Linked DNA regions of Methylovirgula sp. 4M-Z18. The protein of the gene in region 2 interacts with the protein of the main gene of each other region in a pairwise test. Links are inferred from orthologs where the notes say so. Each region holds a gene or a part of one and is shown on either strand. Other genes may lie near its edges. The genes, in order: ptsN and V9T28_RS10475.

Region 1 (15,709 bases), 2.2 Mb from region 2 along the record:
TTCTCGTCGCCCGCAATGCCGAGACGTTGGACGCAACCGCGGCGAACCTGCGCCAGCGTCACAATGTGCCGGTGCGCGTGCTTGCCGCCGACATCGCGCAGCAAGGCGAAATCGAGCGCATCGCCGCCGACGTGGATGCGCTCGACATTCTGGTCAATAACGCCGGCGCGATTCCGCCCGGCGCGCTGCTCGATATCGACGATACGCGCTGGCGCGCCGCGTGGGACTTGAAGGTCTTCGGCTTCATCGGTTTGACGCGCGCGCTTTATCCGAAATTGAAAACACGCCGCGGTGTGATTGTGAATATCATCGGCACCGCCGGCGAAAGGTTCGACCCGAATTATATCGCCGGCAGCAGCGGCAATGCCGCACTGATGGCGTTCACGCGTGCCCTCGGCCATTCAGCGCCGCGCGACGGCATGCGGGCCGTCGGCATCAATCCGGGGCCTGTTGCGACCGACCGCATGGAGACGATGCTCCGCGGCCGCGCCGAAAAGGATTTTGGCGATGCCTCGCGCTGGCAGGAGTATCTGGAAAAAATGCCCTTCGGCCGCGCGGCGACCCCCGAGGAAATCGCCGATGCGGCGGCATTCCTGGCGTCCCCGCGCTCCGCCTATACGACCGGAACGATCCTAACGATCGATGGCGCGGGGCGGTGAACTGTTAACAGGACCGCGACCAGGACGGTCGCGGTCCGATATATGTTACGCCGCAGCTTTGGCCTTCTGCACCGGCTGCGTGCCTTCGGGGAAGAACTCCATCGCCGCCGAATTCATGCAATAGCGATGATAGGTCGGCGGTGGGCCGTCGGGGAACACGTGGCCGAGATGGCCGTCGCAGCGCATGCAGCGGATTTCGGTGCGCGACATGCCGTAGCTCGTGTCCTTGATGTAGCGGATATGATCGAGGTCATAGGGTTTGAAGAAGCTCGGCCAACCGGTGCCCGACTCGAATTTGTCGCCTGAACGGAACAGCGGCAGGCCGCACAAATGGCAGGCGTAGGTGCCCTTGTCCTTGTTGTCGAGCAGCACGCCGCAGAAGCTTGGCTCGGTGCCGTGGTTGAGCAGGATGCGCCGCTCCTCGGGCGTCAGATCCTGCGCCAGCCGCTCCACCTCCGCCTCGCTGAGCGGCGCGATATCGTAGCCCGCGTGCGAAGGGCTCTGCGGCCGCGGGCGGGTCTCAAGATCGCGAAAGACATCACGGAACATGCGCTTCTCCTCAAAATAATACCAACGTTCACAAAGAGTGAGCGTCGGTTCCTTTCTTCATTTTTCGCCTTTTCAAGGCGAGAGCGAAAAATGAAGAGCGGTCCAAAGGTCGCTGCTCGCGACCTTTGGCATAACGTCCATAAAATGGGCCTTCGGCCGTTTTGCGCAAGCGCTACCGCGTTCAAGGCCGTTTCACGTTTGCGTCATGACGCCGGCCGTCGCGGCCGAGGGGCTCGTGCATCCCGACATTCGGCGCGGCGATCGCCGGCTCGAGTTTCGGCAACATGCGCCGTGCGAGCTTGCGGATGGCGACGGGGCGGTAGAGCTGTTTCGTCGCCTCGACCACATAGACGCCGGCCCCCGGCACGGGCAGCATGTTACCGATCCTCTCGAAGGCACCGGCCGCTGAGAGCCAGAGCCGGCGCTCGAACGGAGGGATGAACAGTGCTTCCTGCCAATGAATCGGTGAAAACAACGTGTCGCGCATCAAGTTGCGCAACTGGCTTTTGGAAAAGGGCTGGCCGACCCCGAACGGCGTGTTGTCCATGCCGGCCCAGAGGCCGCGGCGCGAGGGCGCCACGATCATCAGCCGGCCGCCGGGGGTGAGAACGCGCCAGATTTCGGACAGGACCTCGCTCGGCTGCTCGGCAACTTCCAGCGCATGCACCAGCAGAACCCGGTCGATGCAGCTATCGGGCAACGGCAGCAGTTCCATATCGACCAGCGTCGATGCGGACAGGCCGGATTGCGGCCAATTCACCACCCCTTGCGCGGCCGGCATGAAGGCGAGCGTGCGCATGGCTTCCTTGTGGAACTCGCTCAAGAATGGCGTCGCATAGCCGATCCCCACCACCGAAAGGCCGATGCAATTGCTCCAGCGTTCGCGCAAAATGCGATGAATGAATCGCTGGGCCACGCGGCCCAAAGCGGCATCGTAAAAGGTGCGAAGATCGATCACATCCAAGGACATGGCCGATTGTCCCATGAAGCGGGTGGCCGCGCAAATGGGGCAAACGATTTATGGTTGACGCGCGCGCGGGCCTGGGGCTTGGTGGCGCATCTTCGTCGACCTTCAGTTCGAGGCCCTCATGCCGCTCCAGATTCATCAGTTCATCTGCCGTACCGACAATTTTGGCGTTCTCATTCACGACCCGCAAACCGGAGCGACCGCCGCCCTCGATGCGCCGGACGGCCCGGCGCTCCTCGCCGCCCTCGATGCGCGCGGCTGGCAGCTCACCGACATTCTGATCACCCATAAACATGCCGATCACGTCGAAGGCATTCCGGCCCTGAAGGCGAAATTTCCGGACGCCAAAGTGACCGGTCCCGCCGCGGAAGCCAAGGAGATCGGCGCGCTCGACGTCGAGGTCAAGGAAGACGATCTCGTCCGCTTTGGCGCGACCGCCGCAAAGGTGATCGCGACGCCGGGCCACACCGCCGGCCATATCGTCTATTGGTTCGAAGAAGACGATCTGCTGTTCGCCGGCGACACTTTGTTCGCGCTCGGCTGCGGCCGCGTGTTCGAAACGTCGATGGAGGTGATGTGGGAATCCCTGTCGAAACTGTCGCGCCTGCCGGGCGAGACGCAAGTCTATTGCGGCCACGAATATACCCTATCGAACACCAAATTCGCGTTGACGATCGAACCTAACAACAGTTTGCTGCAAGACCGCGCCGGCGAAATCGCGACTCAGCGCGCCAAGGGTGAGATGACGTTGCCGACTACGATCGCGCTCGAACTTGCCACCAACCCCTTCCTGCGCGCCGACGAGCCGGCCGTGAAAGCCGCGCTCGGCATGAGCGACGCCGATGCCTCGCAGGTGTTCGCGGAGATCCGGGAACGGAAGAACCGGGCTTAAGGGGTAACTGCCATCGCCAATTCGCTTTCGCGGCCGAGTTCCCGCATCCAGGTGCGGTAATTCGGTTCGCGCTGCAATTGGCGGCCATAATGCCGGCGCAGCTCCTGCGTCAGCCGCCCGCCACGGCCGAGCATATGGTCGGCCTGGGAGATCATATGCGAATTGGGCCAGGCCTGCGGCCGAATATGCTGCAGCCGGGCGAACAAATGCTCTTCGGATGCGTCGGGCAGAGCCTGGGTGAGCAGCGTGACCATGGCGGCGGTCGAGCGCGAAACGCCCATATAGCAATGCACCAGGAGATGGCCGTCGCGGTCGAATTTCACCGATTTGAGCGTCTCGCCGAAGCGCAGGATCGCTTCCATATGCTGCTGCGCCGGCAGGATTTTGCCCGCGATGGGCTCGATGATGTCGTCGAACTCGAGAACGACCCGGTGATGGTCGTCGTAATCGGCAAAAGCCTGCATTTCCGGCCAATCGGCATCGATCAGCGAGAGCACATGGGTGACGCCGCGGGCGCGATGGTCGGCCAGCTCACGGACACCGCACACGGTGAGGGCGGAAAAACCGTCAGGCTGCATTGGACGACGGCGACTGGGTGAGAACTGAATAAAGCGCTGGGGTCGCGCGCGTCGCCCGCAGCTTCTGCGTAACGGCGGGATCACGCAGCACACGCGCGATACTGGCGAGCGCCTTCAAGTGATCGGCCCCGGCCGCCTCCGGCGCGATCAGCAGGAAGATCAGATCGACGGGCTGACCGTCGAGGGCCTCGAAATCGATCGGACGCTCGAGCCGCGCAAAAATGCCGAAAATCTTCGCACATTTCGCTAATTTTCCGTGCGGAATGGCGATTCCGTTGCCAACCCCGGTCGAACCCAGTCGCTCCCGCTGCAACAGGGCGTCGAAGACTTCGCGCGACGACAGACCGGACACAAGTCCGGCACGTTCCGCGAGCTCCTGCAAGGCCTGCTTCTTGGTATTCACCTTGAGCGACGGCAAAATGCCGTCCGGCGAAAGAATATCAGTTAAAGACATAAGAGCTCTGACCCGGTGGGCATATGGCGTTGGACAGGCAAAACGTATGCCGCTTGCCCGTCCTTATATGTCCGCGAACCAAAAAGTTCACGCTTTTCTTTCACGCTTTCGCGGATGGTGTGGCGGGATCGATCCAGCCGACATGGCCATCGGATCTACGGTAGACGATGTTGACGCGGCCGTTGGTGGCGTGGCGAAACACGATGACCGGGGCACCAGACAGATCGAGATCCATCACGGCAGCGGACACTGACAATTCGCGCAGCCGCGCGGTGCTTTCGGCCACGACGACCGGATTGAAATCGTGGATTTCGTCGGCATCCTCGTCCGGCGCTTCCAGCACATAAGCGGCCATGATCGCGCCCACGCGCTCCTCGCCCTCGTGCACGCCATTGGGTCCGTGGTGGTCTTTCAGACGTCGCTTATATCGGCTCAAACGCTTTTCGATGCGGTCAGCCGCCTGGTCGAAACTTGCATAAGGCTCGTGCGCCAAGGCTTCCGCCTGGAGTGTAATGCCCGACGACAAATGCAGCGTACAATCGGTCCGATACCCGGATCCTTCCGGCTCCAGCGTCACGTGCCCACCGACGCGGCCTTCGTAATATTTGCCGATGGCGCCTGCGATGCGATCTTGAACGTGTGTGCGGAGAGCTTCGCCGATGTCGAAGTTTTTACCTGAAACGCGTAAGGTCATTCGCGCTCCCTCTCTTTTCTGTTTCGACCGCACGAACCGAAACCGGCAATCCACCGAAGTCGGATCGTGCCGAGGGAAAGATTCATTTGCGCTTTCCCTGTTCTACTGGATTAGGAGCGTCTGCTGGCGAAGTCAATGTGTGCGCTGCAACATGAGTTTTGCCACGCTATTCTCTTAGTCTTTGATTTTAGGCCAAATTCTTCAACGCACCGAAACTAGGCGCCATTCAATTTTTGCCGTACGAGGGTTGCGATCCAATCGCGCAGGATGACGATCCGTTGCTGATGGCGCAGGCTTGCGTGGGTGAGAAGCCATAGTTCGCGCGCCAAGCCCGGCGGACCCGGCAAACGCCGCAAACGCGGGCGCCGATCACCGATGAAACAAGGCACGAGCGAACGGCCGGCCCCTGCCTCGATCGCCTGTAGAATCGCGTCTCCGTCATTGAAGGCCATTTGCGCATTGGCCACTTCTGCTGCGGCAGCAAGCCATTGCGCATGCGGTAAGTGGCTCAAGCTTTCGTCATAAACGAGCCACGGCGAATCGTCGGACCGCTCCGCGGGGCCATAAGCCGCGTAAGTCACGAGGCCAAGGCGCTGCATGAGATGTGCGCCGCCTTTTTCCGGCCGTCCGAGACGCAAAGCGACGTCCGCTTCACCCTTGCGCAGATCCGCATTGCGGCCGTCGGCGAGAAAATCGAGACGCAGTTTCGGATAGGTCTTCAGGAGATCCGGCGCCGCCGGCGCAAGCAGATGATTGACGAGGAGCGGGACGGCGCTGATGCGTACATTGCCAGATGGGGCATCATCCGTGCGGCCCGCGTCGGCTTTCAATGCAGCGATTTCCTCTTCGACCGCGCGTGCATGTTGCAAAGCCGCCTCGCCCGCGGGTGTTGGATGCAAATTCCCTTCCACGCGCGTGAAAAGCTTGCTGCCGAGCTGCTTTTCGGCGCTCGCGAGACGGCGCGCGACAGTTGTTTGATTGACACCCAGGCGACGCGCGGCACCAGCAAGCGTGCTTGCCCGTCCGATCGCCAACAGAAAACGCAAATCGTCCCAATCCATGGGGCTGCATATTTGCAGATTCGAACGGCAGTAACACGGATTTTTTCGACCCCGCCAAACCATTACGCCAGACGGAGCCAAATAGGAGAAGGCCAATGCTCTATGCCGTTCTTTTCACCGACAATTTGCAAAGCGCCAGCGCGCGAGGGCGTCTGATGCCTGAACATCTCGCGTTTTTGCATGCCCATCGAGAGCATATCCAAGCGGCGGGACCGCTGCTCGAAACGTCCAACGAGCAGAGCGCCGGTGGGCTCTGGCTGGTCGAAGCTGACAGTGCGGATAGGGTCTTGCAACTCGTCCATGACGATCCGTTCTGGCCAAGCGGCCTGCGTGAATCGTTTCGCATCTTGCAGTGGCGACAAGTTTTTGTCCGCGACTCCAACGGTTCAATTGCATGACCATGAGCCGGCGCAAAATTCTGACTGGCGGCGCGGCGAGCGCGGGCATGCTGCATTCATCCGTCAAAACATTAAGCACTCCACGAAAAGGGCTGACCTATAAAGCCACTGCTTTTGACGCTTTCGCTATTTTCGATTCCCGACCAGTAGACCGGCTTTGTGAGATTCTCTTTCCGGGCCAGGGCGAAGCTTTCATTAAAATGTGGCGCGCCCACCAATTCGAATATGCATGGTTGCAGGTCTTGATGCGGCGATATGCCGATTTCGAGCGCGTGACTGCGCAATCGCTCTCCTTCGCTGCCAACGCATTAAAACTCGATCTGGCCGACAATCAGAAAAAGCAATTGCTGCAGGCCTATTCTTGCATGCCCGCATGGCCAGACGCGGTGCCGAGCCTGCAGAAACTTCGACAAACCGGCGTCAGGACCGCGATACTTTCCAACTTGACGCCACAGATGTTGCAAAGCTGTCTCAGCGCCAATCCCGGCCTGCGCGATCTGTTCGATCACGTGTTAAGCACCGATGCCGCGCGAACGTATAAGCCCGATCCAAGAGCCTATGCGCTTGCGCCCGATGCACTCAAACTGCCACGCGAGAACATAGCGTTTATCGCTTATGCGGGATGGGACGCCGTTGGCGCGAAGTGCTTCGGCTATCCAACCTTTTGGGCCAATCGCGCTGGAGCGCCCAGCGAAACATTGGGCGACAAAGCCGACGCGATGGGCGCTGATTTATCGGGCCTGACGGCGTTTATTGGCTGACGGCGACGAACTACTCCGCCGCTTCTTCGCTCACCTCTTCGGCGCGTAAATCCTCGGGCCGCGGCATCGAAATGATGTTGTAGCCGGAATCGACGAAATGAATTTCGCCCGTCACGCCGTGCGACAGATCGCTCAGCAAATAAAGCGCCGAACCGCCGACATCCTCGATCGTCACCGAGCGGCGCAGCGGCGCGTGGGCGCGCTGGTAATTGTACATGGCGCGCGCTTCCGCGATGCCGGCGCCTGCCAGCGTGCGGATGGGGCCGGCGGAAATCGCGTTCACGCGGATATTCTGCGGCCCGAGATCGCCGGCGAGATAACGCACGCTCGCCTCGAGCGCCGCTTTGGCAATGCCCATCACATTGTAATTCGGCATCACGCGCGTTGCGCCGCCATAGGTCAACGTCAACAGCGAACCGCCGTGCGGCATCAGCTTCTGCGCCCGCTGCGCGATCTCGGTGAAGGAGAAGGCCGAAATCACCATGGTGCGCGAGAAATTCTCGCGCGTGGTCGCGTCGATATAGCGGCCCTTCAACTCGTTCTTGTCCGAAAAGCCGATCGCATGAACGACGAAATCGATTGTGCCCCAGGCCTTTTCGAGCTCGGCAAAGGCCGTGTCGACGCTGGCGATGTCTTCAACGTCGCAGGGAATGACCAAGGACGCGCCGAGACTTTCGGCCAAAGGTTTCACGCGTTTGCCAAGCGCCTCGCCCTGGTAGGTGAAGGCGAGTTCAGCGCCTTCGTCCGCCACCGCCTTGGCAATGCCCCAAGCGATCGAGTGATTGTTCGCCACCCCCATGATGAGGCCGCGCTTGCCGCGCATCAGACCTTTTTCGGATATGTTCATCGTTATGATTTCGCCTTATGCATCCATATGTTTGAAAATGAGCGTGGCGTTGGTGCCGCCGAAGCCGAAGGAATTGGAGAGGACCGCGCGCAGGGACACGTTGTCGCGCCGCTCGCGCAGGATCGGCATATCGGCAAAGTCCGGATCGAGCTCGTCGATATGCGCGCTTTCGCACATGAAGCCGTTCTGCATCATCAACAGCGAGTAGATCGCTTCCTGCACGCCGGTCGCGCCGAGCGAATGACCGGTGAGCGATTTCGTTGCCGAGATCGGCGGGCATTTCTCGCCGTTGCCGAACACCGTGCGGATCGCCTCGATCTCCTTGGCATCGCCGACCGGCGTCGAGGTCGCATGCGGATTGATGTAGTCGATCGGCGTCTTCACGGTCGCGAGCGCCTGCTTCATGCAGCGGATCGCGCCTTCGCCGGAAGGTGCGACCATATCGTAGCCGTCCGAAGTCGCGCCATACCCGACAAGCTCGGCATAGATCTTGGCGCCGCGCGCCTTGGCATGCTCCAATTCCTCGAGCACGAGCACACCCGCGCCGCCGGCAATCACGAAGCCGTCGCGATTCTTGTCATAGGCGCGCGAGGCCACGGCTGGCGTCGCGTTGAAGTTCGACGACATCGCGGTCATGGCGTCGAACAGCACCGACAGGGTCCAGTCGAGCTCTTCGCAGCCGCCGGCGAACATCAGATCCTGCTTGCCCCATTGGATCATTTCATAGGCATTGCCGATGCAATGATTGGACGTCGCGCAGGCCGAGGAGATCGAATAATTGATGCCCTTGATCTTGAACCAGGTCGCAAGGGTCGCCGAGGCCGTCGACGACATGGCTTTCGGCACGGCAAAGGGGCCGACGCGCTTCGGGCCGGATTTGCGCGCAATGTCGGCAGAATCGACCAAGGTTTTGGCCGAGGGGCCGCCCGAGCCCATGATGATGCCGGTGCGCTCATGCGAAACGAGTTCGGCGGGAAGATTGGCGTCGGCGATGGCCTGGTCCATGGCGACATGGTTCCAGGCTGTGCCTTGGGCGTGAAAGCGCAGCGCACGGCGGTCAAGCATCGTGCTCGGGTCGAGGGTCGGCGCGCCGTGCACCTGGCTGCGAAAGCCGAGTTCTGCGTATTTTTCGGCCCGCACGATGCCGGATTTGGCTTCCCGCAAACTCGCCAGCACTTCGTTCGTGTTGTTCCCGATGGACGACACGATGCCCATGCCGGTGACGACGACGCGTCTCATACTCTTCTCCTAAAATTCACGGCCGTGTATCGGCAAATCGGCATGACTCCCGATTTTTTCAAGCGGCTTCGGGCTTGAACAGACCCACGCGCATGTCCTTCGTCTCGTAGATTCGCTTCCCGTCAGCCTCGAGCCAACCGTCGGCGATCCCCAGCACCAGCTTGCCCTTGAAAATGCGCTTGAAATCGACGCCGTAAACCACTTTCTTGATGGTCGGCAGCACCTGATCGCTAAATTTCACCTCGCCGACGCCGAGCGCCCGGCCGCGGCCCGGTAGACCGAGCCAACCGAGGAAAAAGCCGGTCATCTGCCACAGCGCATCGAGGCCGAGGCATCCCGGCATGACGGGATCACCTTTGAAATGGCAGCCGAAGAACCACAGATCCGGCTTGATATCGAATTCGGCGCGCAGATGGCCCTTGCCATGGGCGCCGCCATCCTCGGAGATTTCGGTGATCCGATCGAACATCAGCATGGGGGGAAGCGGCAATTGCGCATTTCCCGGCCCGAACAATTCGCCGCGGCCGCAGGAGAGCAGATCTTCATAAGAAAACGCGGAACGCCGTTCGGCCATATTTACCCCTGTTCGTGTTCTTCCGGCGCGCCGGAGCTTTTGGTCATCGCGGCCTTCTAACACAGCCGACGGACGGCTGAAAGCCGTGTGATCGCCGATTGGCCCTTCGGGTAATGGGGAATGCCGGGTTTCGACAAAAATGCTAAAACGCCCAGGTCACGGCAAGGTCAAAAGTCCGGCAAATCCGTCCGCCGCGCCGAACGCCAGGCGCTTGCCGTCCTTGTCCCAGCACAGAGCCGTGATCTCGCCCGCGTCGGTGCCGACCTCCGGCGCCCGCACCAGGATTTCCGAGGCGTCGGTCAGACGGCACAGCATCAGCCAGCCGTCCTCATAGCCGATGGCAAGGACGAGCGCCTTGGGATGAAAGGCGATTTTCGAGACTTTGGCCGGACGCACGCCGCATTCGCGCGGCTGCTGGCCCATGGGGCCGCTTTTGGCTTGGAACGGCCAGATGATGCTGGCCTCGGCGCCGGAGGTCGCCAGCCAATTGCCGTCATGCGACCAGCTGAAGGAGCGCGGCTTTGAGGGATAGCCGGTCATCCGCATGTCCTGACGGTCGGCGACCCGCCAGCCATGCAGGGCGTTTTCCTGCATCGAAGTCACCACAAAACGACCGTCCGGCGAGGTGGTCACATCGAGATGCGAGCCTTTCCAGGTCAAGGCTTCGGGCGCCGCCTTGGTGGCGGGAAACCAGAGCGACACGCCGTTATAATGGGAGGCTGCGAGACGGTAGCCCTTCGGCATGAAGGTCAGCCCTCGCACCGAGGAGGGCGCCTGCCATTCGGCGATCGTCCCTTTCGCATCGCGGGCACGAACGATCTTGCCGGCGCTCCACGCGCATTCGCCGCTGTCGCGCAACGCCAGCGCATCGATCCAGCGGCCTTTCTCGTCGGCGATGTCCTGGATGTCGCCGGAGACGCTCACGCTTACCACGCGGCCGTCATCGCCGCCGGTAACAAGACGCTGGCCGTCGCTCGCCGCTACCAGAATCGCCCCCTCCGCATGGGCCACGACCCGCTTTTCGTCGCCGATTTCGGCCAAGAGAACCTGGCCGTCCGCCAGTGCGAAGACGGGCGTGCGGCCAAGAAAGGCAGCCGCAACGACATGGGTGCCGGCGGCGATGGGAGCGACGTTTTGGGTGAGGGAGGAGGTTTGGGACATGATCAACCGGAGAGCGGGCGTTTCGCCCGCTCATAAAGCAATTCTCGAATATTTGAAATGGAGCGCCGGCCGACCTTGCGGGCGAGACGCCCGCGCTCCGTTCATCACGCGGCGCAGGCCAAGAAGCCCTTGCGGATCTCGTCTTCCTTCAGGTCGCGGCCGATGAAGACGATTTTCGACGTGCGCTTCTCGTCGGCGCGCCAGGGGCGCTGGGTGTCGCCGTCCAAAATCATATGCACGCCTTGGAAGACGAAGCGCCGCGGCTCGTCCTTGAAGGCGAGAATGCCCTTGGAGCGCAGAATCGACGGGCCGTCGCGCTGCACCAGATCGTTGATCCAGGGCATGAATTTTTCCGCATCGACATCGCCCTCGATCTCGAGCGCGACCGACTGCATGTCCTCGTCATGATAATGTTTGAGGCCGTGATGATGGTGGCCGTGATCATGGTCATGATGGTGGTGATGATCGTGATCGTGGTCGTGATCATGCTCGTCGGCGTGCAAGAACTCCGGCTCGATCTCGAGGATGCGGTCGAGATCGAACGCATTGCGGCCAAGCACCGCATCGAGCTCGACCTGCGCCTTCACCGTCTTGTGCAGCCGCGCATAGGGGTTGATGGCGCGAATGCGGGCCTCGACCTCGCGCAGCTCCTCAGGGCTTACGAGATCGGTCTTGTTGAGCAGGATCACATCGGCAAAGGCGATCTGGTTCTTCGCTTCGGGCGCGTCCTTGAGCCGTGCGGCCAGCCATTTGGCGTCGGCCACCGTCACGACGGCGTCGAGTCGCGCCGCGTTCTGCACATCGGTATCGACGAAGAAAGTCTGCGCGACCGGGGCCGGATCGGCCAAACCGGTGGTCTCGACGATGATGGCGTCGAACTTGCCCTTGCGCTTCATCAGGCCTTCGAGGATGCGGATGAGGTCGCCGCGCACGGTGCAGCAAATGCAGCCGTTGTTCATCTCGAACACTTCCTCATCGGCCCCGACGACGAGGTCGTTGTCAATGCCGATTTCGCCGAACTCATTGACGATCACCGCATATTTCTTGCCGTGCGGCTCGGACAGAATCCGGTTGAGCAAAGTGGTCTTGCCGGCGCCCAGATAACCAGTAAGCACCGTGACGGGAATTTTGTCGGACATGGCAACTCCAAGAGTCCTGAACGCGCCCCAACCGGGCGGTAGAGAGAATTTGTGCCTCTAATATGGCTTGCCGAGCGCCGATTGGAAGCCCTCGCCTAGGGTGAGGGCTTAAAACGGGTGGTACTGGTACAGCCAAGTCTCGGTCAGCACCCGATCGCCCGTCTTCAGGAAACAGCGCATTTCGACCGGATCCGAGCCGTCCACCGTCAAGTCGAATTGCGCGCGCCAATGGCCGGGAACGCCGTCCGGCACCGCCTCGGTAAAGACGTAGGAGAAGGTCCCGCGCGAGGCCGACAGCACGGCCTCGGGCTTCACGCCGAACGGGATGCTCTGCAGCGGGCCGCCGAGGAATTCGATCATGAATTTGCGCACGCCCTTCGGGCGCGGCTGGCCGGGCTGGCCGCCGTTGCCGAGGCGCGTCGCGGTGCAGATACCAAGGGTCACCGCCGGATAGGGCTCGCCGTCGAGCCAGAACAGGCGGTATTTGAGATTGAAGGTCTGCCCAGCCGTGGCGGGTTCGGCCGGCACCCATTGGGCGACGATATTATCGTGGATCTCGTCGTCGGTCGGAATTTCGACCAATTGGACCGACCCTTTGCCCCAAGGCGCGAGCGGCTCGACCCACAGGCTCGGGCGGCGTTCGTAATGCACGCCATCCTGATAATGATCGAACGCGCGGTCCCGCTGCAGCAGGCCGAAACCGCGCGGGTTGATGTCCTGGAAGGCCGAGGCCATGATGCGGGGCGGATTGTTCAGCGGCCGCCACAAGCGCTCGCCCGAGCCCGTCCACATGGCCAGACCATCCGAATCGTGCACTTCGGGACGCCAGTCGATCGCCGTCGGCTTCATGGTTTCGGAGAACCAATACATCGAGGTCAGCGGTGCGATGCCGAAACGCGCGATATCGGCGCGCAAATTCAGCGATTGCTCGATCTCCATGATCACGCCCTTGCTGCGCGTCATCACGAAGCGGTAGGCGCCGGTCACCGACGGGCCGTCGAGCAAGGCGTAAACGGTGATCGAGCCGTCGTTTTTGCCCGGCTCGATGTAAAATTCGGTGAAATCCGGGAATTCTTCCGCCTTGCCGGCCACCGCGACATCGAGGGCAAGGCCGCGCGCCGACAGGCCGTATTGGTAAAGCTGGCCGATCGCCCGGAAATAGGACGCGCCGAGAAACGCGACCCAATCGTTCTTGTGCCAGTCGAGACGCCCGTCGCGCGGCTCCTGGATACGGAAACCGGCGAAACCAGAGCCTTCCGGCAATTGCTTGGCCGGCGAATCGGCCGGCATGTCGAAATAATTCGCGCTGTAGATGATCCGGCGGCTCTGATTGCCCGTCACCACATTCATCCCCACGGCTTTTTTGAAGAATTTGCCGAGATGGAAGAACGTGACCGGATATTTGCCCGGACCGTTGGCGAACAGCGCCATTTCGGTGCGGTAATGGATCTTGCCGTGCGCCTCGTAATCGATCTTGTCGAGGATCTCTGGCGACGGTTTGTCCGGCCCGACGTAATCCTGCCTGGCCATGGCGGCCGCCCGCTCCTTGAGCACCTCGAAAGAAAACGGCGTGCTCGGCCCGAATTTCAGGCCCTCGGCCGCAAGCGCCGCCGTGCCGCCGGACGCGGCAAGGCCTGCGACGAAAGAGGCGCCCGCAGCTTTGATCAGATGACGGCGATCCATCGGCTCAGTCATGATTGTCCTTGCAATGCAGAGTCTTAAGGGCGAGAGGCGGCCGGTCGAACCGTCCTGCTAAAGATCAGTCGAAAATGGGTTCGTGCCGGATCGCAGTGCGCAGGAAATAATAGAGCGCGACGAGACCGAGCAGCGCAAAAGAGATTTCGCAGATATGGCTCAAGGTCGGGCCAAGCTGAAACATGCCGCCCAAGGCCCAGCCCGCCGCCCAGGCGGCGCCGACGAATTCGGTTCCCACCAGGAAAAACAGGGCAATGATGGTCCGCATGTTGCGCCAGATGATCGTCCTGCCACCAGCCAAGGGGAAACTCCTGTTTCATTTTAATTCCCTGGCACTATAGCATAGCGGGAATCCGTGCAAGGGAGGGGCTTAAAAACCGCAGTATCTGCGTCTGCGGTATAGCCCCGTTTTGCCGACAAATTTGGACGTGAACGTGACCGACACGCATACTTTCGGAAAGGCCGCCGTCGCGGCCCCCCATCGACTTGCCTCCGAAGCCGGCCTCGCCATTCTGCAAGAAGGCGGTAACGCCCTGGAGGCGATGGTGGCCATGGCCGCAACCATCGCCGTGGTCTATCCGCACATGAACGGGATCGGCGGTGACGCCTTTTGGCTCATCCACGCGCCGGGCAGCAAAGTGCACTATATCGAGGCCTGCGGCCCCGCTGGCGCGCTGGCGACGGTCGAGCGCTACCGCAAGCTGGAGTTGGACCGCATTCCCGTGCGTGGCCCGCACGCCGCATTGACGGTGCCGGGGGCGATCGGCGGCTGGATTCAGGCGCTCGACATGGCGCAGGCGCGCGGCGGGCGGCTGCCGCTCAAGGACTTGCTGTCGCATGCAGCTGAGCAGGCGCGGAAAGGTTGCCCGGTCTCACCATCCGAAGCACGCTATCCCACCGACGAATGGGAGAGCCTTGTAAGCGCACCGGGCTTTCGCGAGACGTTCCTGATCGACGGCAAGGTCCCGGACGCCGGCACGGTGCGGCATTATCCGGCCCTCGGCGCGACGCTGGACCAACTGGCCCATGCCGGGCTTGCCGATTTCTACCGCGGCGACGTCGCGCGCGAGCTTGCGGCCGATCTGGAGAAGATCGGCTCGGCCGTCACGCGCGAGGATCTGCGCCGCTACGAAGCCTGCTGGCGCGCGCCGCTCACCCTGCGGCAAAAGGATATTTCGCTCTACAATTCGCCGCCGCCGACGCAAGGGCTCGCGAGCCTCATCCTACTCGGCATTTTCGCCCGGCTCAAAAAAGACGGCGGTCCCGACTCCTTCGCCCATACGCACGGCTTGATCGAGGCGACCAAGCGCGCCTATGCGATCCGCGACCGCGTCTGCATCGATTTTGCGCATTTGGTGGAAGATCCCAAATCCCTTCTCACCGCGGACAGCTTAGGCCAGGAGGCCGAAATGATCGACATGTCGCGCACGGCCAGCGTGCCGGTGCGGCCCCACAAAGGCGACACGATCTGGATGGGCGCGATCGGCGCCGACGGCCTGGCCGTCTCCTATATCCAATCGATCTATTGGGAATATGGCTCGGGCTGCGTGTTGCCGCGCACCGGCGTGCTGATGCAGAACCGCGGCATGTCTTTCTCGCTTGATCCGCAGGCGCTGAACACGCTGCGTCCGGGACGGCGGCCGTTCCACACGCTCAACCCGCCGCTCGCCCTGTGCGATGACGGTCGTGTGATCTCGTATGGCTCGATGGGCGGCGACGGACAGCCGCAATTCCAGGCGCAGATTCTGTCGCGCTACTTAAGCGGAACCAATGTCGCCGCCGCGCTCGACGCGCCGCGGTTTCTCTACGGCCGCACCTGGGGCGCGGACAGCTTCTCGGTCAAACTCGAAAGCCGGTTCGAGTCCGGTGTCGCGCGCGCCTTGGCGCGGGCCGGACACGAGATCGAATATTCGCCGCATGCCTATGCCGACATGTTCGGCCATGCCGGCATGCTGGTGCGTCACCCAAATGGCCGCATCGACGCGGCGCACGACCCGCGCGCGGACGGCACCGCGCTCGGTCTCTAACGACGTGCGCTCAG
Region 2 (16,171 bases):
GTTGCCTACGACGAGGCCCTTTGGTCTGCCAGTCTCGACGATCAGGACATTGAACTCACATGTAAAACAGCTACCTGCGGCGGCGACTCGGTCGAGTGCGGCACCGTCGTCTTCGAAACCAAGCCCGGTCTCGCAAACCAGGATTTCGTCGACACGTTCAGGCGGGACTATGCGACCATGCTCACATCGCAACTCAAGGACGCGGGGTGGGAGCCGGTGCTGGTCGATCCGCCGGCGCTGGCCACGGAAGGCGACAAAAATCTCGTCCTGTTCTCATTTCGTCTTGATAAGTTTGGCACATCGACTCGGATTTGGTCGGCGGAGATGGGGGCGCCTTTTGGGGTGCTCGTCCTGCAATGCTATACCGACGAAGCGGCGTTTGCAGCCGCGAGGCCGCAATTGCTTGCGCTGGTAAAGGGGATCGCCATCCGCAACAATCCGGCGCGATAATTGAGCGTGCGCTCGATGATACCGGTCAAGCCGCCGAATGGGCCGACTGAGCGTTCTGCGGCCGCTGCAATGCATTTTATCGACGCCAGCAATGCAATACTTCACTTTTCCCGCGCAAAATGAGGTCTATAACAGGCCCGTATAGCGGTGGCGTCAGCCAGCTCTTCCCACGCTATGAAAGCCGAACCTTATTTTACGAATTGCCGCTCCCATGTCGCAGACTCTTGTCGACGCGGCGCCGCGAAGCGTCGGGTCAAATTTCAGAATTACCGCCCTCATTATAGCCACGGCTATGTTCATGGAGCAGCTCGATTCCACCGTCCTAGCGACGGCGCTGCCGACCATGGCGAGTTCCTTCGGCGTTTCGGCGGCCCATATGAGTATTGCCTTGACCTCTTATCTGCTCAGCCTGGCGGTGCTGATTCCGGCCAGCGGCAGGGCGGCCGACCGGTACGGCTCCCGCACCGTGTTCTCGATCTCGATCGTGATCTTCATGCTCGGTTCGTTGTTCTGTGCGCAGGCGGGCAGCCTCTCGGCTCTCGTCGCAGCAAGGCTGCTGCAGGGCGCCGGCGGGGCGATGATGGTGCCCGTCGGGCGGCTCGTGCTGCTGCGCACGGTCGAGAAGAAGGACCTTGTGTCCGCCATGGGCTGGTTGCTGGTGCCCGCGCTCATCGGCCCGATCGTTGGCCCGCCGGTTGGCGGCTTCATTGTCAGCAATTTTAACTGGCGCTGGATTTTCTACATCAATCTGCCGATCAGCCTGCTCGGCCTCGCATTGACGCAAGTGTTCATCCCCAATCTTTCGGAAGACTCGAAAGAGCGCTTCGACATGGCCGGCTTCGTTCTGTCGGGCATATCGCTTGCAGCCCTCCTCTTCGGCTTCGAGATGACCAGCCGCGGCACGGCGGAAGAGGCGCCGATCGCGATTGTCTGCATCGTGGCCGGCCTCGTCAGCGGCGCGGCCTATATTGTTCATGCCCGGCGCAGCCGCGAGATCGAACCGATCCTCGATCTGTCGCTCATGCGGATCAAGAGCTTCCGCATTTCCGTGATCGCCGGGTCGCTCTCGCGGATCACCCAGGGCGCCCAACCGTTTCTGCTGCCGCTGATGATGCAGATCGGGTTCGGCATGTCGGCGGCGCAAAGCGGCCTGCTGACCTTTGCCACGGCCTGCGGCTCGATCCTGATGAAAGTGGCCGCCAAGCCGATTCTGCACCGCTACGGTTTCCGCAATACGTTGCTCTGGAACTCGGTTTTTTCGAGCCTGCTCTACGCGGCCTGCGCGACCTTCCGGCCGAATTGGCCGCACTGGGCGATTTTCGCGGTTCTGCTGGTGTGCGGCTTCTCCATGTCGTTGCAATTCACCGCCTATAATACGGTGGCCTACGACGACGTGCCTGCCGACCGCACCTCGTCGGCCAACAGTTTCTACACGACGTTCCAGCAGCTCATGCTGTCGTTCGGCATTTGCGCGGGCAGCCTCATGTTGATGCTGGCGCGCACCGTCAATCACGACGTGCATTCGACGCCGGCCGATTTTTCGGCGGCCTTCATCGGTGTGACGGGCATTTCCATTCTCGCCGCGCCGGTGTGCGCCCTCCTGTCACCGGCGACGGGGGTGGCGATGAGCGGCTATAAGGCGAACCGCGAGGCCGAAGCGGCGACCTGACGCCGCCGCCCGATGTTTAGGGTTTACGCGCGAGGATGATCTGGTGCTTTGGCAGAAACCGGTCGAGGATGCGCTTCGTCCGCAGGCCATTTTTTGAGTCGAGCAGCGCCTTCCAGGTTTGGGCCCAATTGTCGAGGACCGGATGATAAGGCGCATCGACCGGAACGTCGCACTGCCAAAACAGCAGCCACCAAATCGACCAGTAGAAGCCGTAATAATACCGGTTCTCGATCACGAGGCCGGCGTCTGTCACGAGTTTCGCGAATTCTTCTCGTTCGAAAATGCGCAGGTGATTGGGTTTTTGCCAGTAGTAGGGCGCTGCCAGGGGCTTTTGCAGATTCTCGGCGACCGGGTCGGGGACGGTGAGCAGGTAGAGGGCGCCTTTCTGACCGACACGCACCAACTCCGCCATGATCTGCGCCGGATCGTCGACATGTTCCAGGGTTTCCATGCACACGACGCGCGAGGCCGTGCCGTCGCGTAGGGGCAGCGGGTCGGAATCCGTGACATAGGCTTCGAGCTTGCGCGCGTTGCTCTTGCTCAGCCGTTCCTTTCCGATGGCGATTTCGTTGGCATCGATGTCGGCGAGGATGACATGGGCGCCGATGTCGGCGCAAAGATTCATGTTGCCGCCGTCGCCGCAGCCGACGTCGAGCACGACGTCTTCGGGACTGATCGGAAAGCCTAGGAAAAGCTCCTTTTGCTCGGCACGATACCAGCCGCTCAACGTACTGTCGTAAAGGCCGATGAGAAACGGGTCGATGGTCGGTTGAAAGGCGGCCGGCGGCGCTTTGCCGGCGTCTCCAACCAAAGTTTCGACATGCCCGAGAATATCCTGAGCGGCCTTTGACATGTCTAACTCCTGACCTTTTTGCCGTCGCGGAACCTTTGCGCGAGGCGCGCGCCATAGCGGCGCATCGGCGTCTCCACATAACGCCAATTCAACTCGACGAAAACCAAGAGGGCGATCATGCCAACCGGCACGACGAAGCTGTCGAAGACATCGCCCGTCAGGCGATAGCACAATTCCTTCGCGCCCAGAAACGCTGCCGCATGGATCAGATATAGCCCGTAAGAACGCGATCCGATCCAAAGCGCCACGGTCTTGGCGACGCCAGGCGGGATCAGATAGCCGCGGTTTTGCGCAGCTATGATGACCAGCAGCGCACTGACGATTGCTATGTACGGGATGCGGTGCGTGTAGGGTCCGAGCGTTCCGATGAATCCGAGCAAAAACAAGAGACAGAGAATCAAAGCTGTCCGGAGCTGCGGCGGCAGCTTTTGGCAAAGCCGATCCGCGATCGCCCAGCTTGGACTCATCTCCCATAACGCGATGAGCACGCCAAGGCAGATTGCCTCCGGCCGCAACACCATGGTCAGGGGGGTCGCGTGTTCAATGTAGATGGCCAAGGCTATGATCGTGAATAAGGCGATCCATAAACGCTTCCGTAGCCAAAACGCAACGACGGGCAAAAGCAAATAGAATTGCTCTTCGAGCGATAGGCTCCACCAAGCGAAAGACGCCGCAAATTTGTGATGCTCGAAGGCGGATGCCTCGAAGAAATTATAATAGAACCCGACCGCAGCTACGGTGGCGTGGAGGTTGTTCCACGGCCCGCCGAAGACCGGGTGGTCGAAAATCCACAGGCTATTGAAGGTGAAAGAAGCCAATAGAAGAACAGCGAGCCACAGCCAAGATGACGGCAGCAGGCGGAACGCGCGGCGAATCCAGAAAGCACCGGCTTCGCGCCAAAAGCCCGACCAATCTTTGTGCGCCGAAAGCGCCGGTACGAGGCTCCTCGCGATGACGTAGCCGGAGATCGCAAAGAACAGGTCCACACCGGTCCAATACTGGACCTGCCGATCGATCCACTGCAGTGACGCATGCTCCCGCGCCAGGAGAGATCCGAATCCCGTGAAATGGTGCAGAATCACGCCCACGATTGCAACGGCGCGTAACACCTCGATGTCGAGATTTCGCTCTCGGGGGACCGCTGTAGCCCTCGCCGAAGTCGCTACGGGCCACGGTTCTAGCCGCGCTTCAGACCACATCGGCCGCCTCGTGCGTCCGGGAGCGGACGGAGCGTTTGCCGCTTGCCGGTTTGGGCTGCTTCGCCATGCCGGCCGTGTGGTTCAGGACTTCGGCAAACCGCGCCATGACCACGTCGTCGCCGCAATAAAGTCTTTGCGCTTCGGTCGCCGCGGCCGACATGCGGGCGTAGGTGGCGCCGTTCGACGCGACTTCATAGCTTTTGCGATAGGCCTCGAGAAGGGTCGGAAAATCGAGCCGGTTGCGCCGGCAGCGCAGGGCGCGGCGCGGGTCGTGCGGCCACCAGGTGGGCTCTTCGGTCGTCCGCAGGACAAAGGCATTCTCGTCGGTGATGTAGTCGAGCATGGCCGTATGTCGTGGCGAAATGGCGGGCCTGCCGGCGGACATATATTCCATCAGCGGCAGACATTGCCCTTCGCCGTTCGACGTATTGACCCCATAGCTTGTTGCCGCCATCAGCGCATCGTACTCGTCCTGCGGCAACATGCCGTGGATCAGCAGGATCCGGCAGCGGAACGGCCCCACTTTGGCAACGTCGCTGAGCAAACGCATCAGGGCGTCGGCGCCGTCGACATGGGTGAGCTTCAGAATGAGCGTGGCGTCGGGCGTGTTGCGGAACGCGCGGATGAAACCCATCAGCATATCGTTCCAGTTCTTCCGGCCGTCGAGCGGATTGAAGACCGAACTGTAGACGACACCGTGGATCGAAATGCGTGTCGGCATCTTCAGTTTGGCGATCTCCGACTGCAGCGCTGCAGGGCCGTCGCGATCCTTTCGCTGATAAATATAAGGGCCAAGATCAATCGTATTCACGTCGATGACAGTCGCGCTGAATTTGAGTTCTGTCGGCGGCTGATAGCCGCGCGCTGAACTCAAATGCCGCACCGCGCCCGCATAGACCGGCGCTGGAATGCTCCAGATCGGAAAATCGTCGCCGAGGGCGCGTCGAACCACCCCAACCGTGAATGAACTGTGGGTGATGGCGCAGCCGGCCTTTGCCAGGACCATCGTCCAATCATGGCGCGGTTCGTCATCCCACACCTCGTGTGGAATCGTGTCGAACTCCCAGGCAAAAACCGGCACTGTCGGGCACGTCTTGGGAAACACCGTCTTGTAGACCGAGTCGAACGACAGGTAGATGCCGCGATCGCCCTGTGCCGCAGCGTTTTGCGCGACGGCCTCGACGTCACGCTCGGCATCGCCGATGGGAATGACGACGCCAAAGCGTTCCAATATCCGCGAGAAGGCTTTGCGCACGAACCAATAGCTATATTCCGGGCGGCCGTAATTGGTATCGATCGTTCCGGCATTGTAGGAAGAATAGGCGAGGATCAGCATTCGCCGACACCCTCCTTCCCCGGCGCAAAGCCGGCGGCACGGACCGCGTCGTCACCAAGGCCAAGGAAGCCGGCGAGTTGCGGTGCGATGACATCGTCCGAACAAAATGCGCGCATGGTTTTTCGGGCCTCGCGCGCCATCGATTCGTAACGGGCCTGATCCTCGGTCAGCAAACGGTACGCTTCCTCGAGCGCCGCGCAAACGGAGGGCCATTCGATCCGATGGCGGCTCGAGTCGAGCACGTTGCGCGGGTCGTGCGGCCAACTGCAATATTCTTCGGACGACTGCACGATGATCGCGTTTTCGGGGGCAATATAATCCGCCATTGCCGTGTGGCGCGGCGAGATCGCCGGCCGCCCTGCCGACATGAACTCGACCAGCGGCAGGCAGAGGCCTTCGGCAAGCGACGTATTGGCGATGAAATGGCTGGCTTCGATCAGCTTATGATAATCGGCCTTTTCGAGATAGCCGTGCAACACTACGACGCGGCATGAAAACGCCGGCAGCCGGCTGACGATATCATGCAATGCGCCCCACCAGTATCCCGTCTCGCGGCCGATCATTTTAAGGACGAGAGTCGCATCCGGCCGATCGCTGAATACGGTGCAAAAGGCGGTCAGCAAATCCTGCCAGTTCTTGCGGCCGTCCTTGGGCGAGAAGACGGACGTGAAAACCAGTCCGTCGAGTTGCACCAAGGCCCGTTGCTCCTCTTGCCGCAGTTCGGGCAGATCATTGGGATAGATTGAGGCCGGCGCCAGGTCCGGCACCGCGAATGCCTCGTGCGCCATCGGCTCGTCCTCGGTCCGATGCAGGGACGGTGGCACGATCGGCGCCATGGGCCTAGAGGCCTCTGCCGCGGCTGGCTGCTGCGTCGTGCGGTCCAGCCATTCGACAACACGCGAGAGCTTCCGAGCCGATTGCGGCGGCAACCCGTCTGCCACGGCTTCACGATACCAGCGCAGCGCATAATGTTTGGAGATCTGCAATCTGCGCCGCAGGCTCGGCCGGTCCGCCATACCGACGCCGCGCCACCAGTCGAGCGTATGGCGTGCCATGCCGCCCAGATGGCCGATCAGCCGCGTGATCGGGGGTGGCAGAAGATCGCGTACGGCTTCGCGGTACCATGACAAGGCAAAACGCAATGTCAGTCCGATCCGCCTGCGCAAGGTCTTGCGCGAGGTGTCTGCAGCGGGTGTGACCGCATGGGTGCCGGGCGTGTGGTGGCCCTGCGAGACAAGCCCTTCCTTCTCCCGTGGCCTCGGTGGTGACGGGATCGGGGCGCCCAACGCGAACGGGTCGATACGGCTGTCCCAGACGAAACCGTCAATGGCGACCGATGCCGTTTCATTCAGCTTGCGGGCAGGGCCAGCTTTGCCTATCCGGTCGAACACAGGCGGCGGCAGCGCAACGGCGGGGAAGGTCGCGCCCATGGCATCGCGAACCGCCTTGGCGGCAAAATGCGACAGCAAAATGATCTTGCCTGCGGCGCGCAACCCGTAACGCCAATCGTTCAGCGGTTCGTCATCCCAGATCTGATCGGGGATGGTGCCAAATTCCCATGCAACGACCGGTACAGTCGGACAGCGCAACCCGAGTGTCATCAGATGCGGAGGGCCAAAGGAAAGGAAGAGACAGGTCTCGCCGCGCGCCCGGCATTCGAGATAGATTTCATCCACTTCCCGGGACGGGTCGGTCACAATGCGCACCATGCCGAAGTGGCGCAAAACCGAGCGGAACGAGGTCATCACCATGTGATAGCTGTACTGGGCCAATCCGAGATTGGCCGCCGTGCCCGCGTCATTATCGCCCGCATAAAGCAGGAACGTGCAAGGGGAGAGGCTCGGCGCGGGTGCGCCCAGAGTCCGCACGATGTCGACGGACAGCAACTGCTGCAACGCGGAGGAACTCAGCGACGTCGCAGTTGCAAGATCAAATCCGTTGCCGGTCAATGTGTTCGGATCTTGTGACAATTGTCCCCCCATCATGGCATGCAGCGCGTTCCGCCTTATCTTGCTGCCATCTTGCCGATTTGGACTAAATAGTCCATGTGTAAACTAAATAGCTCGGAAGCTATCCGCAAGGGATTTGGCAAAACGGTGCTTCCTGACCGATTCGGACCCTTGATCGTTACCGCAGTTGCCTGGTGGACACATTAGTTACACCAGATTTTGCCGCAATGTTTCCTTTTTCATGACACGGGAATGACGGCAAGGGAAGCGGAATTCCGCTCAAAATTAACACATAAAAATGAGAGCCATCGACACTTTTCAGGTGACGGCCTTCTCGGGCAGGCGCCAAAAATAGACTATGGCGCATTATCAATGGTTTACATGTAACCCATTTCGATGCGGCATGTGGCGGCCAAGCCGTCGTAGCGCTCAGTCGGCTTCTGGCTCGGTCAGGCGATAGCCGACACCGGGCTCGGTCATGATGATTTTCGGGGCCGTTGGGTCATCTTCGATCTTGGCCCGCAATTGGCCGATGAAGACCCGCAAATATTGCGTGTCGTCCTTATGTGCGGGACCCCAAACCTGGCTCAAGATCTGCCCGTGCGTGATCACGCGGCCCGAGTGGCGCACAAGCACGACCAGCAAATCATATTCTTTTGGCGTGAGCTTGACCGGGATGCCGCGTTTGGTGACGGTGCGCTTCAACGTGTCGACGACAAGACCTTCAATCTCGACCCGGGTTTTCTCGGCCGCACTGTGTGAGACATGCCGCAAGGCCGTGCGCACGCGCGCCATCAATTCGCCGATGCTGAACGGCTTTTCGACATAATCGTCGGCGCCCAGATCGAGCGCCGCGATTTTTTCGGCTTCGCGATCCCGTGCCGAGAGAATGATTACAGGAATCTGCGAAAATTGCCGGATCCCGCGCAGCACCTCCTTGCCATCCATGTCCGGCAGTCCAAGGTCGAGCATGACAATGTCTGGCGCTTGTGTCGCAGCGAGCCGCAGCGCCTCATGGCCCGTTTCGGCGCTGAGTACCTCGTAGTTGGAGGCGGTGAGCGCCGGTTTGAGAAAGCGCTGGATTTGCGCTTCGTCGTCGACGACCAGAACGCGAATCTCTTTCATACGGCGACCTCGGGATCAGGCGGTGTTTCGGCGGCGGGAAAACGCATCAGGACGCGCGTACCGCGGCGGCGCACTGCAGGGCTCTGCGCCGCGATTGTCCCGCCCATGGCCTCGGTCAAGCCGCGGGCGATCGACAGGCCCAAGCCGGTGCCGGCCTTCCGCCCGTCGGCGCGTCCGCCGCGATAGAATTTCTCAAAGATCCGTTCCAAATCGCCGGGTTTCACGCCTACACCTTCGTCCGTCACGCTGACGACCACTTCCCTGTCCTCGGCGCGGGCATGCACGCTGGCACCCGTATCGCCGCCATATTTACGCGCGTTGTCCAGCAGGTTGAACAGAACTTGCGCGAGCAGACTGGCGTCGCCCCGAATGAAGGGAAGATTGGGGGCGATGCTGACCGATACGGACCAATTGGGGAAGATCTTCTGCGCGCGCTCGACGGCCGCGCGCACGACATCGGCGACATCGACCCAATCGCGTTTCACCTTGATCGCGCCGGACTCGATGCGCGACATGTCGAGCAAATTGCCGACGAACCGGGTGAGCCGTCCCGATTCTTCCTCGATCGACGCGAGCAGGTCTTGGCGATCGTTTGGCGGCATTTTATCGCCAAGCTGGCGCAGCGAGGTGACGGCACCGGTGATCGAGGCCAGCGGCGTGCGCAAATCGTGCGACAGCGACGAAAGAAGCGTGCTGCGCAGCGCCTCGTTCTGCTCGAGCGCCGCGGCCTTGACCGCTTCGCCAACCAGCAGCGAACGGTCGATGGCGATCGCCGTCTGTTCGAGCAATGAGGTCAGCGTGCGTTCGTCCTCCGCCGAAAGCGGATGGGTGTGGTCCTCCGGATCGACGCCGCATACGGCAAGGGCGCCACGTGACGTCGCGAGGGGGCGAAACTGAAAGCGGACATTCGGCAGCGTACCGGTGAGCCAGCCGGCGGCTTCGCCCTTGTCGAAAGCCCATCGCGCGGCCACCGCCTCGCCGGCGCTCAATTCATCGGTCGGCGGCCAGGCCGCGCTCACCTGCAACTCGCCATCCTTGGGGATTAGCAAGACGATGCGGCCGCCAAGTGTTTTGTGCATGTGCGCCGCGGCGGCCCAAAGCACGTCGTCGAGGTTTCCGGTGCCGGACAGTTTGCGCGAAAATTCGTACAGCGATTGGGTTGCCTGCGCGCGTTTGTAGACCGTTTCCGATTGATCGCGGACGCGGCCGGCAAGCGAACCGGTGAAAATAGCCACGACCAAAAAAATGATGAGCGCGAACAATTCATTCGGTTCGGCGATGGTGAACGTATAAATGGGCGGGATGAAGAAGAAGTTGTAGGCGAGGAACGACAGAAGCGACGAGGCGACGGCCGACCACAGACCAAAACGCACCGCACAGAACAGCACCGCGGTGAGAAAAATCATCTCCAGATTCGGCAATTTAAACCAGTGACTGATGATCTCGCCGACGCCGACCGCCAGCGCGACCGACACCACAGGGGCGACCACGCCGCTCAGCAAATCGCTCCGCATCGGCCAGCGCAATAGGCGATGGCGCAGCGGGATTTTGACGTTCTCGCCGCACACGATATGGATGCCGACATCGGTTGCGCTGCGCACGATTTCGTCTGTGAGCGAGCGGTGCATCAGACGTTTGAACGTGCCGGCGCCCGAGCGGCCGAGAACGATCTGCGTGATGTTTTCGCGCCGCGCGAAGCGCAGCACTTCATTCGCAAGGTCGCGCCCCGTCAGCCGTTGCGTTTCGCCGCCGAGGCGCTCCGCGAGGCGCAGCGTGTCGTCGATGCGTTTGATCCGATCGGAATCGCCTTCTTCCTCGCCCGGCCGCGTCGCATGAATGACGAGCCAGCTTGCATTCAGGCTGGTGGCGAGACGGCTGGTGGTGCGCACCACGAGTTCGGACAAAGGATCGGGGCCGATGCAGGCGAGCAAGCGCTCCGACGTGCGCCACGGTCCTTCGATCGCGCTTTGCCGCAAATAGTCGACCATTTGGTCGTCGACGCGATCGGCGGTGCGGCGCAGAGCGAGTTCGCGCAACGCGGTGAGATTGCGCGGCGTGAAGAAGTTTTGTGAGGCGCGGCGCGCTGTCTCCGGCAGATAGACTTTGCCTTCCTTGAGACGCTCGATGAGTTCCGCCGGCGTGATATCGACCAGCACCACATCTTCGGCTTCCTGCAGCACTTTGTCCGGCACCGTCTCGCGCACCGCGACCGACGTGACGGAAGAGACGACGTCGGCGAGGCTTTCGAGATGCTGGATGTTGAGCGCGGTCCAGACGTCGATGCCCGCGTCGAGTAATTCCTCGACATCCTGCCAGCGTTTGGGATGGCGGCTTTCGGGAGCGTTGGTATGGGCAAGTTCGTCGACGACGATGAGTTTCGGGCGACGGGCCAGAGCGCCGTCGATATCGAATTCCTCGATGATCCGGTCTTTATAGGAGACGCGCCGCCGGGGCAGGATCTCCAAGCCTTCGATCAACGCCGCCGTCTCAGTGCGGCCATGGGTTTCGACAAGGCCGATGACGACATCGATGCCGTCCTGTTTGAGCCGCTTGGCGTTTTGCAGCATCGCATAGGTTTTGCCGACGCCGGGCGCCGCGCCCAGAAACACTTTCAGCTTGCCGCGCTTCTCCTTGCCGGCGAGTGCCAGCAGCGCATCGGGATCGGGGCGGCGTTCGTTCTGGCGCTCGGGCTTCGACATGTCGTCTTTGTATCACCGATCAGGTCAATAAAACACAGGATCGCGGGCGAGCGGCCCGCGATCCTGTTCGCATGCATGTCTGTCTGCTTATTTTACGTCATCAAGGGCCATATTGAGTGCGAGGACATTGACCTTCGGTTCGCCGAAGATGCCGAGTGCACGTCCCTCGATATGGGCGTCGACGAGTTCCTTCACTTTATCCTCGGGCAGATTGCGTGCCTTGGCGACGACGGGAACCTGCGCAAGCGCATATTCCGGCGAAATGTCCGGATCGAGCCCAGATGCCGAGGTCGTCACGGAATCCGCCGGCATGGCGCCGGCGATGCCGGCCTGATGCTTGGCATCGATATCGGCCTTCACGCGGTCGACCAGCTTTTGCGAGGTCGGGCCTAGGTTCGAGCCGGTCGAATTGTCGGCATTGTAAGGCGCATCCACGGTCTTGGACGGATCGTCGGGATGCGCCGGATCCTGCGCCTGCGTCGCCGACGGACGGCTATGGAAATAGCTGTCCTTGGTGAAGTTCTGGCCGATCAGCGAAGAGCCGACGACAGTCCCGTTCACGATGATCTGACTGCCATTAGCCGCATTGCTCATCGCGGCTTGCGATATGCCGGTGATCACCAGCGGGTAGATAAGCCCCGTCAGCACCGTGAACAACACGGTGATGACGATCGCGGGGCGGAGTTGTTTTAACATGGTTCCGAAACTCCTTAGGCGAGGTGCAAGGTCGAGACGATCATGTCGATCGCCTTGATGCCGATGAACGGCACGATGATGCCGCCGACGCCGTAGATCAGCAGGTTGCGCCGCAAGAGCGCCGCCGCGCCGACCGGCCGATAGGCGACGCCCTTCAGAGCCAACGGGATCAGGGCAATGATGATCAGAGCATTGAAAATCACGGCCGAGAGGATCGCCGAATTTGCCGACGCGAGATGCATGACGTTGAGCGCGCCGAGCGCGGGGTAGGTCACGACGAACAGCGCCGGGATGATGGCAAAATACTTTGCCACGTCGTTGGCGATCGAGAACGTCGTGAGCGAGCCGCGCGTCATCAGCAATTGCTTGCCGATTTCGACGATCTCGATCAGCTTGGTCGGATCGGAATCAAGATCGACCATGTTGCCCGCTTCACGCGCTGCCTGCGTGCCGGTCTGCATCGCGACACCGACGTCGGCTTGCGCCAGGGCAGGGGCGTCGTTGGTGCCGTCGCCGCACATGGCGATCAGACGGCCACCTTGCTGTTCCTGGCGGATGTAGGCGAGCTTGTCTTCCGGCGTGGCCTGGGCGATGAAATCGTCGACGCCCGCTTCCGACGCGATTGCCGCCGCGGTGATCGGATTGTCGCCGGTCACCATCACCGTTTTGATGCCCATGGCGCGCAGAGCGGCGAAACGATCCTTGATGTCGGGCTTCACAATGTCTTTCAAGTGAATGACGCCCAGCAGCCGATTGTTTTCCGACACCGCGAGCGGCGTGCCGCCGGCACGGGAAATCCGGTCTACGGCCTGGCGGAACTGCGCCGGTGCATTCTCCTGGCTATAACCTGCAAGCTTGAGCACCGAGTCCACCGCGCCTTTGCGAACCTGACGGCCTTCGATGTCGATGCCCGAAACGCGGGTTTGCGCGGTGAAGGGGATATTGGTGACCGCACTCTTGCTGAGGTCAGGCTCGGCCAAGCCGTATTTGCTTTTGGCTAGCGCAACGATGGAGCGGCCTTCCGGCGTCTCGTCCGAAAGCGAGGCCAAGAGGCTGACCTTGGCGAGTTCGTCTTCGGCGACGCCAGTGACGGGCAGGAATTCGTCCGCCATGCGGTTGCCGAAGGTGATCGTGCCGGTCTTGTCGAGCAGCAGCGTGTCGACGTCGCCCGCGGCTTCGACCGCGCGGCCCGAGGTCGCGATGACGTTGAAGCGGATGAGACGATCCATGCCGGCAATACCGATGGCCGAGAGGAGGCCGCCGATGGTCGTCGGGATGAGACACACGAGGAGCGCAATCAGCACGGTCACATCCAGGATCGAACCCGAATAGGACGCGAGCGGCCACAGCGTGACGCAGACGATCAGGAAGATAATGGTCAGGCCCGACAGCAGGATCGACAGCGCCAATTCGTTCGGCGTCTTCTGGCGTTCCGCACCTTCGACCAGGGCGATCATCCGGTCGATGAAGGTCGAACCGGCCGCGGCCGTGATCCGCACCTTGATCTGGTCCGACAGAACCGTCGTGCCGCCGGTCACGGCCGAGCGGTCGCCACCGGATTCGCGGATGACCGGTGCGGATTCGCCCGTGATGGCCGATTCGTTCACCGAGGCAATGCCTTCGATGATTTCGCCGTCGCCGGGGATCAGATCGCCGGCTTCGACCAGGACGACGTCGCCGACTTTCAAGTCGAGCGCCGACACCTTTTGAATGACCGGCGCCATGCCGTTCTTGTTGTCGGGGTCGATCAGCCTCTTTGCCACCGTGTCGGTGCGCGTTTTGCGCAGCGCGTCGGCTTGCGCCTTGCCGCGGCCTTCGGCCACCGCTTCGGCGAAATTGGCGAAAAGCACCGTGAACCACAGCCAAGCGGCGATTTGTCCCGTGAACAGGGGCGAGCCCGTACCCGTGACAAGATCGCGGACGAAGAAGAAGGCCACGACCGCCGACACGACTTCGGTGACGAAAATCACCGGATTGCGGGCGAGGTGTTTCGGGTTGAGTTTGATGACGGCATCGATCGAGGCACGTTTGATAATGCCCATATCGAAGAGGCCGGGAGCTTTAGGGTGTGACATTTGAACGAATGCTCCGATCAGAAAGCCTTGCCACCGAGCATCAGGTAATGCTCGACGATCGGTCCAAGGGCGAGAGCGGGGAAATATTGCAGCATGTACAGGATCACGATGACGCCGAGCAGCAAGCCGACGAACAAGGGACCATGCGTGGGGAAGGTGCCTGCCGAAGCCGGAGCCCTCTTTTTCGCTGCCAGCGAACCGGCCAAAGCCATGACCGGGATAAGGTAGCAGAAGCGGCCGAAGAACATCACGATGCCGAGCGTCGTGTTGAACCACGGCGTGTTGCCGTTGAGCCCGGCGAAGGCCGAACCGTTGTTGGCATTGGTCGAGGCGAAGGCATAGAGCACTTCGCTCAGGCCATGCGGGCCACTGTTACCAAGGCTGTCGAGACCAGTCTGCAGCATCAAGGACGCAGCGGTGAAGCCAAGCACCAGAGCCGGATAGATCAGCACGGCGAACATCGCGAGCTTCATTTCGCGCGCTTCGATCTTCTTGCCCAGGTATTCCGGGGTGCGGCCCACCATCAGGCCGGCAACGAAGACGGCAATGACGACCACGACAAGGAAGCCGTAAAGACCGGCGCCGACGCCGCCAGGCGAAATACAGCCGAGCAGCATGTTGAACATCGGGACGAGGCCACCGATCGGCGTGAACGAATCGTGCATCGCGACGACCGCACCCGTGCTGGTGCCGGTCGTGCCCGCGGCGAATAGCGCGGTCATGGCCTGGCCGATACGGACTTCCTTGCCTTCCATATTGCCCTGCGCCGGGTCGACGCCGAGCGCGGTCAGCAACGGGTTGCCCGAGGTTTCCGCCCAGTAGATGGTGAAGACGCCGACCAGCAGGATGATGAACATCGTCGCCAGAATGGCACGGCCCTGCCGTTGATCCCTCAGCGCACGGCCAAAGGCGAAGACGGTAGCGACCGGAATGACCAGAAGCGACCAGATCTCCAGCATGGTCGTGAGGGCATTCGGATTTTCGAACGGATGAGCCGAATTGGCATTGAAGAATCCGCCACCGTTGGTGCCGAGTTCCTTGATTGCCTCCTGGCTCGCGACCGGACCGAGCGCGATGGTCTGCGTCGCGCCTTCCAGCGTCTTGGCATCGACGGAGCCGAGCAAGGTCTGCGGCGTACCGCCGAAAACCAGCAGCAGGGCGACGACAATCGAAAGCGGCAGCATCACATACAAGGTGACCCGGGTCAGATCGACCCAAAAGTTACCGACTGTCGTCGCTTCGGAACGTGCGAAGGCGCGCACCAGCGTGAAGGCAAGCGCCAGACCTGCCGAGGCGGACAGGAAGTTGTGCACGGTGAGGCCGAGCATCTGGACGACATGGGCCATCGTCTGTTCGCCGGCATAGTTTTGCCAGTTCGTATTGGTGATGAAGCTGATCGATGTGTTGAAGGCGAGGCCGGGTTCGACGCCGGTAAAGCCCTGCGGATTGAGCGGCAGATAATACTGCAGGCGCTGCAGGGCGTAGAACGTCAGATAGCTGACGACGCTGAAGGCCAGCATGGCCATCGTATAGGTCAACCAGCTCTGCTCGCGCGACGAATCGACGCCGGCGACTTTGTAAAAGCCGCGTTCGACAGGCGAGAAGACGGGAGAAAGCCATGTGCGCTCGCCGGCGAGCACTTTGACGATATAGGCGCCGAGCGGCACAGCCGCACCGAGCACCAGGAGGAGGGTGATGGCGATTTGCAGCCAACCATTGAGGGTCACGGCAGCACCTTAAAATTTTTCGGGACGGATCAGGGTGTAGACGAGGTAGAGGCCAAGGCCTGCCGCCACGACGAGTCCGAGAATGGGATCGAACATGGCTTTTTCCTCAGAGCCGGTCGCAAGCGACGGCGTAAAGGCCCATCAGCGCGAAAAGCGCGACGGGCAAGAGAATGTAAATGAGATCTGACATGGAAGTCTCCTGGGGATGATCCAGGCGCACTCATGCCCCGAAAGCCCGTAAGGCTTCGATAGGGGAGTGTAAGGATGGGTATAAGGAAAGTATAAAGATCGGCCGCGCCGGCGCGGCAAGGATGCCTCACGACGATACCCACGCGGCGCGGCGTTCCGGCGCAGCCACCCGACGGGAACGGGCGGCGCCATCCGTGCCGACGA

What was found.
Region 1: the proteins of V9T28_RS10475 (region 2) and ptsN interact in binary tests that used the Escherichia coli proteins (3 or more experiments, as listed by UniProt). The link is inferred for Methylovirgula sp. 4M-Z18 from one-to-one orthologs.

What each region holds. Positions count from the first base shown.
Region 1 is NZ_CP149574.1:4,441,926-4,457,634, forward strand. The notes cover bases 2,368-5,194. They hold ptsN (PTS IIA-like nitrogen regulatory protein PtsN), read right to left. Parts: upstream 4,100-5,194; coding sequence 3,635-4,099; downstream 2,368-3,634. Other genes in these bases: gloB (hydroxyacylglutathione hydrolase), read left to right, coding at 2,368-3,067; V9T28_RS20520 (tyrosine phosphatase family protein), read right to left, coding at 3,064-3,645; hpf (ribosome hibernation-promoting factor, HPF/YfiA family), read right to left, coding at 4,200-4,793; V9T28_RS20535 (LysR family transcriptional regulator), read right to left, coding at 5,009-5,194. In the rest of the region: V9T28_RS20500 (short-chain dehydrogenase/reductase), read left to right, coding at 1-659; peptide-methionine (R)-S-oxide reductase MsrB, read right to left, coding at 705-1,208; V9T28_RS20510 (class I SAM-dependent methyltransferase), read right to left, coding at 1,390-2,178; more of gloB, read left to right, coding at 2,297-2,367; more of V9T28_RS20535, read right to left, coding at 5,195-5,839; V9T28_RS20540 (YciI family protein), read left to right, coding at 5,950-6,252; V9T28_RS20545 (haloacid dehalogenase type II), read left to right, coding at 6,249-7,013; enoyl-ACP reductase FabI, read right to left, coding at 7,024-7,860; fabB (beta-ketoacyl-ACP synthase I), read right to left, coding at 7,876-9,099; 3-hydroxyacyl-[acyl-carrier-protein] dehydratase FabA, read right to left, coding at 9,158-9,673; V9T28_RS20565 (WD40 repeat domain-containing protein), read right to left, coding at 9,830-10,834; V9T28_RS20570 (CobW family GTP-binding protein), read right to left, coding at 10,939-11,973; V9T28_RS20575 (glucan biosynthesis protein), read right to left, coding at 12,082-13,668; V9T28_RS20580 (hypothetical protein), read right to left, coding at 13,733-13,969; V9T28_RS20585 (gamma-glutamyltransferase family protein), read left to right, coding at 14,103-15,695; V9T28_RS20590 (YqaE/Pmp3 family membrane protein), read right to left, coding at 15,706-15,709. UniProt on the Escherichia coli protein: Seems to have a role in regulating nitrogen assimilation.
Region 2 is NZ_CP149574.1:2,250,264-2,266,434, reverse strand. Bases 8,378-11,666 are described here. They hold V9T28_RS10475 (sensor histidine kinase), read right to left. Parts: upstream 11,281-11,666; coding sequence 8,578-11,280; downstream 8,378-8,577. Other genes in these bases: kdpC (potassium-transporting ATPase subunit KdpC), read right to left, coding at 11,368-11,666; V9T28_RS10480 (response regulator), read right to left, coding at 8,378-8,581. In the rest of the region: V9T28_RS10510 (hypothetical protein), read left to right, coding at 1-450; V9T28_RS10505 (DHA2 family efflux MFS transporter permease subunit), read left to right, coding at 662-2,119; V9T28_RS10500 (class I SAM-dependent methyltransferase), read right to left, coding at 2,136-2,972; V9T28_RS10495 (acyltransferase family protein), read right to left, coding at 2,975-4,081; V9T28_RS10490 (glycosyltransferase), read right to left, coding at 4,161-5,507; V9T28_RS10485 (glycosyltransferase), read right to left, coding at 5,501-7,477; more of V9T28_RS10480, read right to left, coding at 7,886-8,377; more of kdpC, read right to left, coding at 11,667-11,976; potassium-transporting ATPase subunit KdpB, read right to left, coding at 11,991-14,051; potassium-transporting ATPase subunit KdpA, read right to left, coding at 14,069-15,778; kdpF (K(+)-transporting ATPase subunit F), read right to left, coding at 15,788-15,874. UniProt on the Escherichia coli protein: Member of the two-component regulatory system KdpD/KdpE involved in the regulation of the kdp operon. KdpD may function as a membrane-associated protein kinase that phosphorylates KdpE in response to environmental signals.